2 regions of the Streptomyces sp. NPDC102514 genome follow, and region 1 is predicted to be linked to the other one. Evidence: riboswitches for the same ligand, from Rfam matches in the RefSeq annotation. Region 1 holds a riboswitch; the other holds the start of a gene.

What was found. A riboswitch is a leader RNA that binds a small molecule or an ion and turns the genes downstream of it on or off. The one in region 1 is predicted to bind glycine.
Region 2: linked by a shared signal. The riboswitch ahead of gcvT (glycine cleavage system aminomethyltransferase GcvT) and the one ahead of gcvP (aminomethyl-transferring glycine dehydrogenase) in region 1 are both predicted to bind glycine.

What each region holds. Positions count from the first base shown of each region.
Region 1 covers NZ_JBVJLW010000028.1:61,295-66,037, forward strand. Annotated here, with positions in the region: gene gcvP (aminomethyl-transferring glycine dehydrogenase) at 1-2,515, opposite strand, end outside; glycine riboswitch at 2,700-2,795, opposite strand; gene ACZ60E_RS42325 (PRC-barrel domain-containing protein) at 2,900-3,274, shown strand; gene ACZ60E_RS42330 (DNA polymerase IV) at 3,520-4,743, opposite strand, start outside.
Region 2 covers NZ_JBVJLW010000012.1:322,330-327,072, forward strand. Annotated here, with positions in the region: gene ACZ60E_RS28920 (enhanced serine sensitivity protein SseB) at 228-1,013, opposite strand; gene ACZ60E_RS28925 (AAA family ATPase) at 1,064-1,750, opposite strand; glycine riboswitch at 1,945-2,061, shown strand; gene gcvT (glycine cleavage system aminomethyltransferase GcvT) at 2,225-3,352, shown strand; gene gcvH (glycine cleavage system protein GcvH) at 3,480-3,857, shown strand; gene glyA (serine hydroxymethyltransferase) at 3,888-4,743, shown strand, end outside.

The DNA.
Region 1 (4,743 bases):
TGAGCCGCTTGGCGATGTCGTCGACGCTCACACCGGTCGCCTTGGTGAGCGGCCGCAGGTCGATGATGCACTCGTGCGCCACGAGCCCGCCGGGACCGGTGTAGAGGACCGGGAAGTGCGGCTCAAGGCGCTTGGCCACGTAGTTGGCGCTGAGCACGGCGACCTGCGTGGCCCGCTTGAGCCCTTCCCCGCCCATGAGCCTGACGTACGCCCAGGAGATGGGCAGGATGCCCGCGGAGCCCCAGGGAGCAGCGGAGACCGGGCCCACGCCCGTCTCCGGCCCCGCGGCGGGCTGCAGCGGGTGGTTCGGCAGGTACGGCGCCAGGTGCGCGCGCACTCCGACCGGGCCGACGCCCGGACCGCCGCCGCCGTGCGGGATGCAGAAGGTCTTGTGCAGGTTGAGGTGCGAGACGTCGCCGCCGAAGTGCCCCGGCTTGGCGAGCCCCACCAGCGCGTTGAGGTTGGCGCCGTCCACGTAGACCTGCCCGCCCGCCTCGTGCACCTGGGCGCAGATGTCGGCGACGTGCTCCTCGAACACCCCATGGGTCGAGGGGTACGTGATCATCAGGACGGACAGCTCGTCACGGTGCTGCTCGATCTTGGCCCGCAGGTCCGCGACGTCGATCTCGCCGTCCTCGGCGGTCTTCACGACGACGACCTTCATCCCGGCCATCACGGCGCTGGCGGCGTTCGTGCCGTGCGCGGACGACGGGATGAGGCAGACCGTGCGCTGCTCGTCGCCGTTGGCCCGGTGGTAGCCGCGGACGGCCAGCAGACCGGCCAGTTCGCCCTGCGAACCGGCGTTGGGCTGGAGCGACACGTTGTCGTAGCCCGTCACCTCGGCGAGGCGCTCCTCCAGCTCACGGATGAGCGTGAGGTAGCCCTGCGCCTGCTCGGCGGGCGCGAAGGGGTGCAGCTGCCCGAACTCGGGCCAGGTGACCGGCTCCATCTCGGTGGTCGCGTTGAGCTTCATGGTGCACGAGCCGAGCGGGATCATGCCGCGGTCGAGCGCGTAGTCGCGGTCGGCGAGACGGCGCAGGTAGCGCAGCATCGCCGTCTCCGAGCGGTACAGGTGGAAGACCGGGTGCGTGAGGTACTCGTCGGTGCGCAGCAGCGGGGCCGGCAGCGTGTCCTCGGCGGTCCCGTCGAGCGCGGCCACATCGCCGTCGACGCCGAACGCCGACCAGACGACGCCCAGTTGGGCCCGCGTGGTCGTCTCGTCGCAGGACAGGGAGAGGTGGTCCGCGTCCACCAGGTGGAGGTTGACCCCGCCCTGGCGGGCGGCGGCGAGCACCTCGGCCGCCCGGCCCGGCACCCGCACGGTGAGGGTGTCGAAGTACGCCTCGTGGACGACCTCGACCCCGCCCGCCCGCAGACCGGCGGCAAGGATCGTGGCGTACCGGTGGGTACGCCGGGCGATGCCCTTCAGCCCCTCGGGACCGTGGTAGACGGCGTACATCCCCGCCATCACCGCGAGCAGCACCTGAGCCGTGCAGATGTTGCTGGTCGCCTTCTCCCGGCGGATGTGCTGCTCACGCGTCTGCAGGGCCAGGCGGTACGCCTTGTTGCCGTCCGCGTCCACGGAGACACCGACGAGCCGGCCGGGCAGGCTGCGCGCGAACTTCTCCCGTACGGCCATGTATCCGGCGTGCGGCCCGCCGAAGCCCATCGGCACACCGAAGCGCTGTGTCGTACCGACGGCGATGTCGGCGCCCAGCTCGCCGGGCGAGGTGAGCAGCGTCAGGGCGAGCAGGTCGGCGGCGACGGTGACGACCGCGCCCAGCTCGTGCGCCTGCTCGACGACGGGCCCCAGGTCCCGCACGGCACCGGAGGCGCCGGGGTACTGCAGGAGTACGCCGTTGATCTCACGCCCGGCCAGCCCCGCGGGGATGCCGTCGCTGAGGTCGGCGACGACGACCTCGACGCCGGTGGGCTCGGCGCGGGTCTCTATCACCGCGATCGTCTGCGGCATGGTGTCCGCGTCGATCAGGAAGAGGCCCTTCTTGTTCTTCCCCATGCGCCGCGACAGCGCCATGGCCTCGGCGGCGGCCGTGCCCTCGTCGAGCAGCGAGGCCCCGGAGGTCGGCAGTCCGGTCAGCTCGGCCACCACGGTCTGGAAGTTCAGCAGGGCTTCCAGCCGCCCTTGCGAGATCTCCGGCTGATACGGCGTGTAGGCCGTGTACCAGGCCGGACTCTCCATCACGTTGCGCAGGATGACGGGCGGCGTGAACGTCCCGTAGTAACCGAGCCCGATCATCGAGTCCAGCACCTGGTTGCGATCCGCGAGGGAACGCAGCTCGGCCTGCACCTCGGCCTCGGTGCGGGCGCCCGGCAGTTCGAGCGCGTCGGCGTTCTTGATCACATCCGGCACCGCGGCGGCCGTCAGCTCGTCGAGCGAGCCGTACCCCACCTGCGCGAGCATCTTGGCGCGGGCCTCGGAGTCGGGCCCGATGTGACGCTGCTCGAAGGGGATTCCCTGTTCGAGCTCGGAGAGCGGAATACGGTGGACGGTCATTGCGGAGGCCTCCTGGTCTGACGACCTTCGAGGGGCACCACTGTGTGGGTGCCCGAACGGCCTCCCCCTCTGTCATCTCAACCTGAGAGCTTCACCGGCCCGCCATGAAGGCGCACCGGCTTTCACCGTCGGTGAGAGCGGAGCCCGTCGAATACTCGAACACCCCTCTGCTTTCCAGAGTGACCTCGTCCATGCGGTACGTGTGCCTGAGAGATTCCGGGGAGGATTTGCTCCTTCGGCGCCTCCGATGAAGCCTGGAGGACTCTCCCGCACGGGGTCAGCAGCCGTCGCCCAGCCTACCAGCGGGGTTCCCTCAAGTGGCCGCCCACCTCAAAGTGCTCTTTCGTAGTGCTTACGGATGAGTTGCGAGCAGCTGGAGGGCCCGTGCAGACCGACATCGATCCGCGCAACCTGATAGGCCGCAAGGCGTTCGACCGCAACGGCACGAGGATCGGCACCGTGGACGAGGTTTACCTCGACGACGCGACCGGCGCACCGGAGTGGGCGGCGATACGCACCGGGCTGTTCAGCCGGGACGCCTTCGTCCCCCTGGAGCCCAGCGAAGTGATCGCCGAGTCCCTGCACGTCCCCTTCGAACGCTCCCTGATCAAGGACGCCCCCGACTTCGGCGTGGGCCGCCACCTCTCCCCCGAACAAGAACTGCAGCTCTACCACCACTACGGCCTGGACGTATCCCCAGCACCCCCCTTCCCAGACCGAGACTTCGGCCACCTGGCCAACACGGACGACCCCACCTGAAACCCGCTTCGAGTTCTTCAGAGCAGAGGCGCGCGGAACGACGCAATCCCATGGCTCTCCAGGGACGCGGGGAACGGCGCAGTCTTCTGGTTCTTCAGGGGCGCGGGGAACGGCGCAATCTTTTGCCTTGACGGGGCCGCAGGCAACGACGCGATCCCGCCCACTCAGGGGCGCGGGGAACGGCGCAGTCTTTTGCTTTTAGGGGCGCGGGGAACGGCGCGGCCAGCCACAACGAACCCGCACCCTCACAACGCACCCCCACCCCCCTCCCCACGCCCCGAACCCCCCGCAGGCCCCACAGGCAACCCCTCAACCAAAGGCAACGGCTCCGCCGACTCCAACCCAGGATCGTCAACCCGAAACGTCTTCACCCGCCCCGGCACGGACCCCGGCGTCTCGAACCGCACAGTCACCCTCCCCAGCCCACTCCCCTGCACCCACCCGTGCCCGAACTCGACATGCCGTACATCGTGCCCCGCCCGCCACACCCGCTCCGCGGGCCCAGCCACCGCGGACTCCTCGACGGAAACGCCGGCGCCGACAGCGCCCGCCCCGGCCTCCTCCGGCAGCTCCCCCGACGCCACATCCTCCACCCCCGCGGCAGCGGCCTGCGCCTGCGCGAAAAGATCCTCCTGCGTGTAGTCGGCAAGCCCGGTCACCCCCACCCCCAGCAACCGCACACCCCCGGTGGTGTCCACCGCCTCCAGCAGCCGCGCGGCAGCCTCCCGCACCACCCCGGGATCGTCCGTGGGCCCCCGCAACGTCTCGGACCGCGTCAGCGTCGAGAAGTCGTACCGCCGCACCTTCAGCACGATGGTCCGCCCGGACAGATGCGCCCCCCGCAACCGCTGAACGCACCGGTCCGCAAGCCGCTGCACCTCCATGCGCACCCGCACCCGGTCGTGGATGTCCACGTCGTACGTGTCCTCGACGGAGACCGACTTGGTGTCCCGTTCGGCCACCACGGGCCGCTCGTCGCGCGCCAGCGCCATCGCGTACAGGCCGAGCCCGTGGGCCTTCCCCAGGAGCCGTACGAGCTCGTCCTCGCCCGCCTCCGCGATCTCCCCGACCGTGCTGATCCCGCCCCGCCGCAGATGGTCGCCGGTGGCGGGCCCCACCCCCGGCAGGATGCGGACCGGCATGGGCGCGAGCAGCGCCCGCTCGGTGCCCGGCTCTATGAGCACGAGTCCGTCCGGCTTGGCCTGCTCGGAGGCGATCTTCGCGAGCATCTTGCAGGCCGCGAGACCCACGGACCCCGTCAGCCCGGTGACGGCCCGGATGTCGTCGCGCAGCTTCCGACCGGCCAGCAGCGCCGATCGCTCGTCCCAGGCCGTCTCCCCGGCCTCCAGATCGACGAACGCCTCGTCCAGGCTCAACGGCTCCACCAGCGGCGACAGCTCCCGCAGCAGCCCCATCACCTGCTCGCTGATCTGCCGGTAGAGACCGAAGCGCGGTACGAGATACGCGGC
Region 2 (4,743 bases), on a different contig from region 1:
TCCCGTTCGATGAGGTGTCCCGTTCACTTGAACATCGCACCACTCCGACCGAGCCATGAAACCAGCTTATGCGGCGATCCCGACAGCACCGTTGCGCTCCGCCGGGTTTGGTGATTTGAGCTCGGGACTCTCTGTGCGCTGTCGGGTGCGGGCCGTGTGGCTGGCCGCGCCGTTCCCCGCGCCCCTTTTCGGGGCGCGCCCTGCGGGCGGCCCCGAAACACCCCGCCTCAGAACGCCCGGCTGTAGAACGGGCGGACCTTCTCCCTCAGCCAGTCGCCCACCGGGTCCTGGGCCACGTCCAGGAAGACCAGGCTCACCGGGTGGGGCAGGGGGACCCTGCCCAGGGCGCGGCCCAGGGCGTCCAGCGGGAGCGTGCGCGCGTTCTCGTCCCAGTGGGTCGCCTCCACGCCGACGAACATCATGGTGTCGCCGCCCTCGATGCTCGCCAGACAGCGCCGGGCGCTCGCCACCACGCCGGTCGCGTCGAACTCCGCCGAGGCCGCGGCCAGGAAGTCCACCGGGTCGTCCTGCCAGTCGGGCTGGAACAGCCGGACCCGGCCGCCGCTCGCGGGCCCGTCCAGTTCGGTCCGGCCGGCCCGGCACAGCTCGGCGACGGCGAGCGGGGGCACCGGCATCCCGACCGTGCCGTCCGGGTTCAGCGCGATGCCCACCTGGGGCGGCAGCCCGCGCGCGAACTCCACGGCGGGCGCCACGGTGTACGCCATGCGGTCGCCGACGACCTGGCGGAACTGCTGCTCCGAGGTGAAGACCGGCACGTACGCCTGTCCGCCGAGCTCGATCGTGGGCAGGGCGAGCGGGCCGCTGTGCGGGCCGCCGCCCTCGGGCAGCGGCACCCAGACGAAGCCGCGCCCGAGGGTCTCCACGACCCGGGCCCCCGTCGAGGGGGACGGAGGGAGCCCCAGGGAGGCGGCGAGCACCTCCTCCACCTCGTTGCCGGGCCAGCCCATGTGGGGGTGCGCGTGTGCCGGAATGTCCTGTGCCGGGAAGTCCATCTCTACCGCCTGCTCCAACCGCCGTGTGCGATGGCCGAGGTTAGTCGTCCTCAGTCGCCGAAATCGATGCGGCGCAGCACGTCCGCCGCGGCACGGTCGACGAGCACCGCGGAACCGCAGCCGTCGGGGAGGTCGCCCTTCTCCACCGAGCGCAGCAGCCGGGCGACCGCGCCGCGGTGGCGCGCGAACGCGTACCGCGAGACGCCCCGGCCGCGTTCGCGCTGGCCGTCGAGGGCCGTGCCGGGGTCGACGTCGAGGAGCAGCAGGTGCAGGGTGCCGCCGCGACGGCGGGCGTCCCGGGCGAGCCAGTCACGCACCCAGGCCTGCGTACCGCAGTCGTGGACGACGACGCCCTCCCCGGAGCGCAGGGCCCGGCGCAGGCCCGCGTAGTGCGCGGCGCGGACGAGGGGCCGGTAGACCGCGTACGGCAGGAAACGGGCCAGGCGCTCGTCCCAGCGGTCGCGGGTGTCCTGGGAGTCGATGAGGCGGCCGGTCACCGCCCGGCGCATCAGGGTCGATTTGCCGCTGCCCGGCAGGCCCGTGACCACCACCAGATCGGCCGCCCCGAAGCGCAGACCGTGCGGGCTGTGGCCCGAGCGCGCCCGCAGGTCGCGGACGACGGGGGTCACCAGCGGGTCGCACGCCTCCCTGGCCGGCGCAGGTGGCTGCTTGGGCAGCGCGATGCCCGAACTGGTCGCGTACGCCGTGGTCCTGTTCACCCTGATCGTCCTCCCCATGGGGTCGGCAGACCCATCTCCGTCGAGTGTAAAGAGAAGGTAATGCGCTGGTCCCCCTGTTTCTGTTCTTGTCCTGCCACAGCCCCGTCACAGATCACTGTGAACACCCTGGCCACCCCGTCCTGACCCCGCGCGGCCCCCTGCCGGAGCCGGGGGCGTGCAATGATGTGCCCGCCAACTGCATACCGGCCGCTTGAATCCGCGCGGGAGAGTTCCGGGAAACACGTACACGCAGGTGTACGAGTGCCCGGGCGCCGAAGGAGCAAGTCCCTCCCTTGAATCTCTCAGGCCCCCGATACCGCACGGACGAGGCACATCTGAAAAGCGGGCCGCCCCTGACCGTCAGGGCGTAGGCCCCACCCAAGGTGCAAGTCAGTGACCCCCGTGTTCGGCGGCGGGTCACGGCGAACCTCTCAGGTTCCGATGACAGATGGGGAGGAACGACCTCGCCGTCATGCCTTGGGAGCCCCGCCGATGAGCAGCAACACCCCCGTCGAACCCCGCCGCACCGCCCTCGATGCCCTGCACCGCTCGCTGGGCGCGACCATGACCGACTTCGCGGGCTGGGACATGCCCCTGCGGTACGGCTCCGAGCGCGACGAGCACGTCGCCGTCCGGACCCGGGCCGGGCTCTTCGACCTCTCGCACATGGGCGAGATCACCGTGAGCGGACCGCAGGCCGCCGCGCTGCTGGACTTCGCGCTGGTCGGCAACATCGGCGGCGTGAAGACCGGCCGGGCCCGCTACACGATGATCTGCCGGGCCGACGGCGGCATCCTCGACGACCTGATCGTCTACCGCCTCGCCGACACCGAGTACATGGTCGTGGCCAACGCCTCCAACGCCCAGGTGGTCCTGGACGCCCTCACGGAGCGCGCCGAGGGCTTCGACGCCGAGGTCCGCGACGACCGGGACGCGTACGCGCTGCTCGCGATCCAGGGCCCCGAGTCCCCCGGCATCCTGAAGTCCCTCACCGACGCCGACCTGGACGGCCTGAAGTACTACGCGGGCCTGCCCGGCACGGTCGCGGGCGTCCCCGCGCTGATCGCGCGCACCGGCTACACCGGCGAGGACGGCTTCGAGCTGTTCGTGGCCCCGGCCGACGCCGGGAAGCTGTGGCAGGCGCTGACCGACGCGGGAGCCGCGGCCGGACTCGCCCCCTGCGGGCTCTCCTGCCGGGACACCCTGCGCCTGGAGGCCGGCATGCCGCTGTACGGGCATGAGCTGAGCACCTCGCTCACGCCGTTCGACGCGGGGCTCGGCCGGGTCGTGAAGTTCGAGAAGGAGGGCGACTTCGTGGGCCGCGAGGCGCTGTCCGAGGCCGCCGCCCGCGCCGAGTCGACGCCCCCGCGCGTCCTGGTCGGCCTGGCCGCCGAGGGCCGCCGCGTCCCGCGCGCCGGCTACCCCGTCGTCGCCGGCGGCAAGGTCATCGGCGAGGTCACCTCCGGCGCGCCCTCCCCGACGCTCGGCAGGCCGATCGCGATGGCGTACGTCGACGCGGAGCACTCCGCGCCCGGCACCGCCGGTGTCGGCGTGGACATCCGGGGCAGCCACGAACCGTACGAGGTCGTGGCACTGCCGTTCTACAAGCGCCAGAAGTGACACTGGTCCGCACGCACCGCACGTGACGCCGGTCCGCAGGCGCCACACGTGATCCTGGGCACATCCGCCCAGCTCACCCGTACTCCCCCTGCATCAGCACTCACCCGCGTACAGGAGAATTCAGGCCATGAGCAACCCCCAAGAGCTGCGCTACAGCAAGGAGCACGAGTGGCTGTCGGGCGCCGAGGACGGCGTCTCGACGGTCGGCATCACGGAGCACGCGGCCAACGCGCTCGGCGACGTGGTGTACGTCCAGCTCCCCGAGGTCGGTGCCGCGGTGACCGCGGGCGAGACCTGCGGCGAGCTGGAGTCGACCAAGTCGGTGAGCGACCTGTACTCACCCGTCACCGGTGAGATCACCGAGATCAACCAGGATGTCGTGGACGACCCCGCGCTGGTGAACACCGCTCCCTTCGAGGGTGGCTGGCTCTTCAAGGTACGGGTGACGGACGAGCCGAAGGACCTGCTCTCCGCCGCCGAGTACACCGAATTCTCCGGCTCCTGATTCCGGCTCCTCGCTAAGGACCCCAGACCGATGTCGCTTCTGAACACGCCCCTGCACGAACTCGACCCGGACGTCGCCGCCGCCCTCGACGCCGAGCTGAACCGTCAGCAGTCCACCCTTGAGATGATCGCCTCGGAGAACTTCGCCCCGGTCGCGGTCATGGAGGCCCAGGGCTCGGTCCTCACCAACAAGTACGCCGAGGGCTACCCCGGCCGCCGCTACTACGGCGGCTGCGAGCACGTCGACGTCGCCGAACAGATCGCGATCGACCGGGTCAAGGAGCTGTTCGGCGCCGAGTACGCCAACGTGCAGCCGCACTCGGGCGCCTCCGCCAACCAGGCCGCGCTCTTCGCGCTGGCCCAGCCCGGCGACACCATCCTCGGCCTGGACCTCGCCCACGGCGGTCACCTGACCCACGGGATGCGGCTGAACTTCTCCGGCAAGCAGTTCAACGTGGTCGCGTACCACGTGGACGGCGCCGGCCTGGTCGACATGGCCGAGGTCGAGCGGCTCGCCAAGGGGAACCGCCCCAAGGTGATCATCGCGGGCTGGTCGGCGTACCCCCGCCAGCTGGACTTCGCCGAGTTCCGCCGCATCGCGGACGAGGTCGAGGCCCACCTGTGGGTCGACATGGCGCACTTCGCGGGCCTCGTCGCGGCCGGCCTCCACCCGAACCCGGTGGAGTACGCGGACGTGGTCACCTCCACCACGCACAAGACGCTCGGCGGGCCCCGCGGCGGGATCATCCTCGCCAGGAAGGCCTTCGCGAAGAAGCTGAACTCGTCCGTCTTCCCGGGCTTCCAGGGCGGCCCCCTGGAGCACGTGATCGCGGCCAAGGCGGTCTCCTTCAAGGTCGCCGCCACGGAGGAGTTCAAGGAGCGCCAGC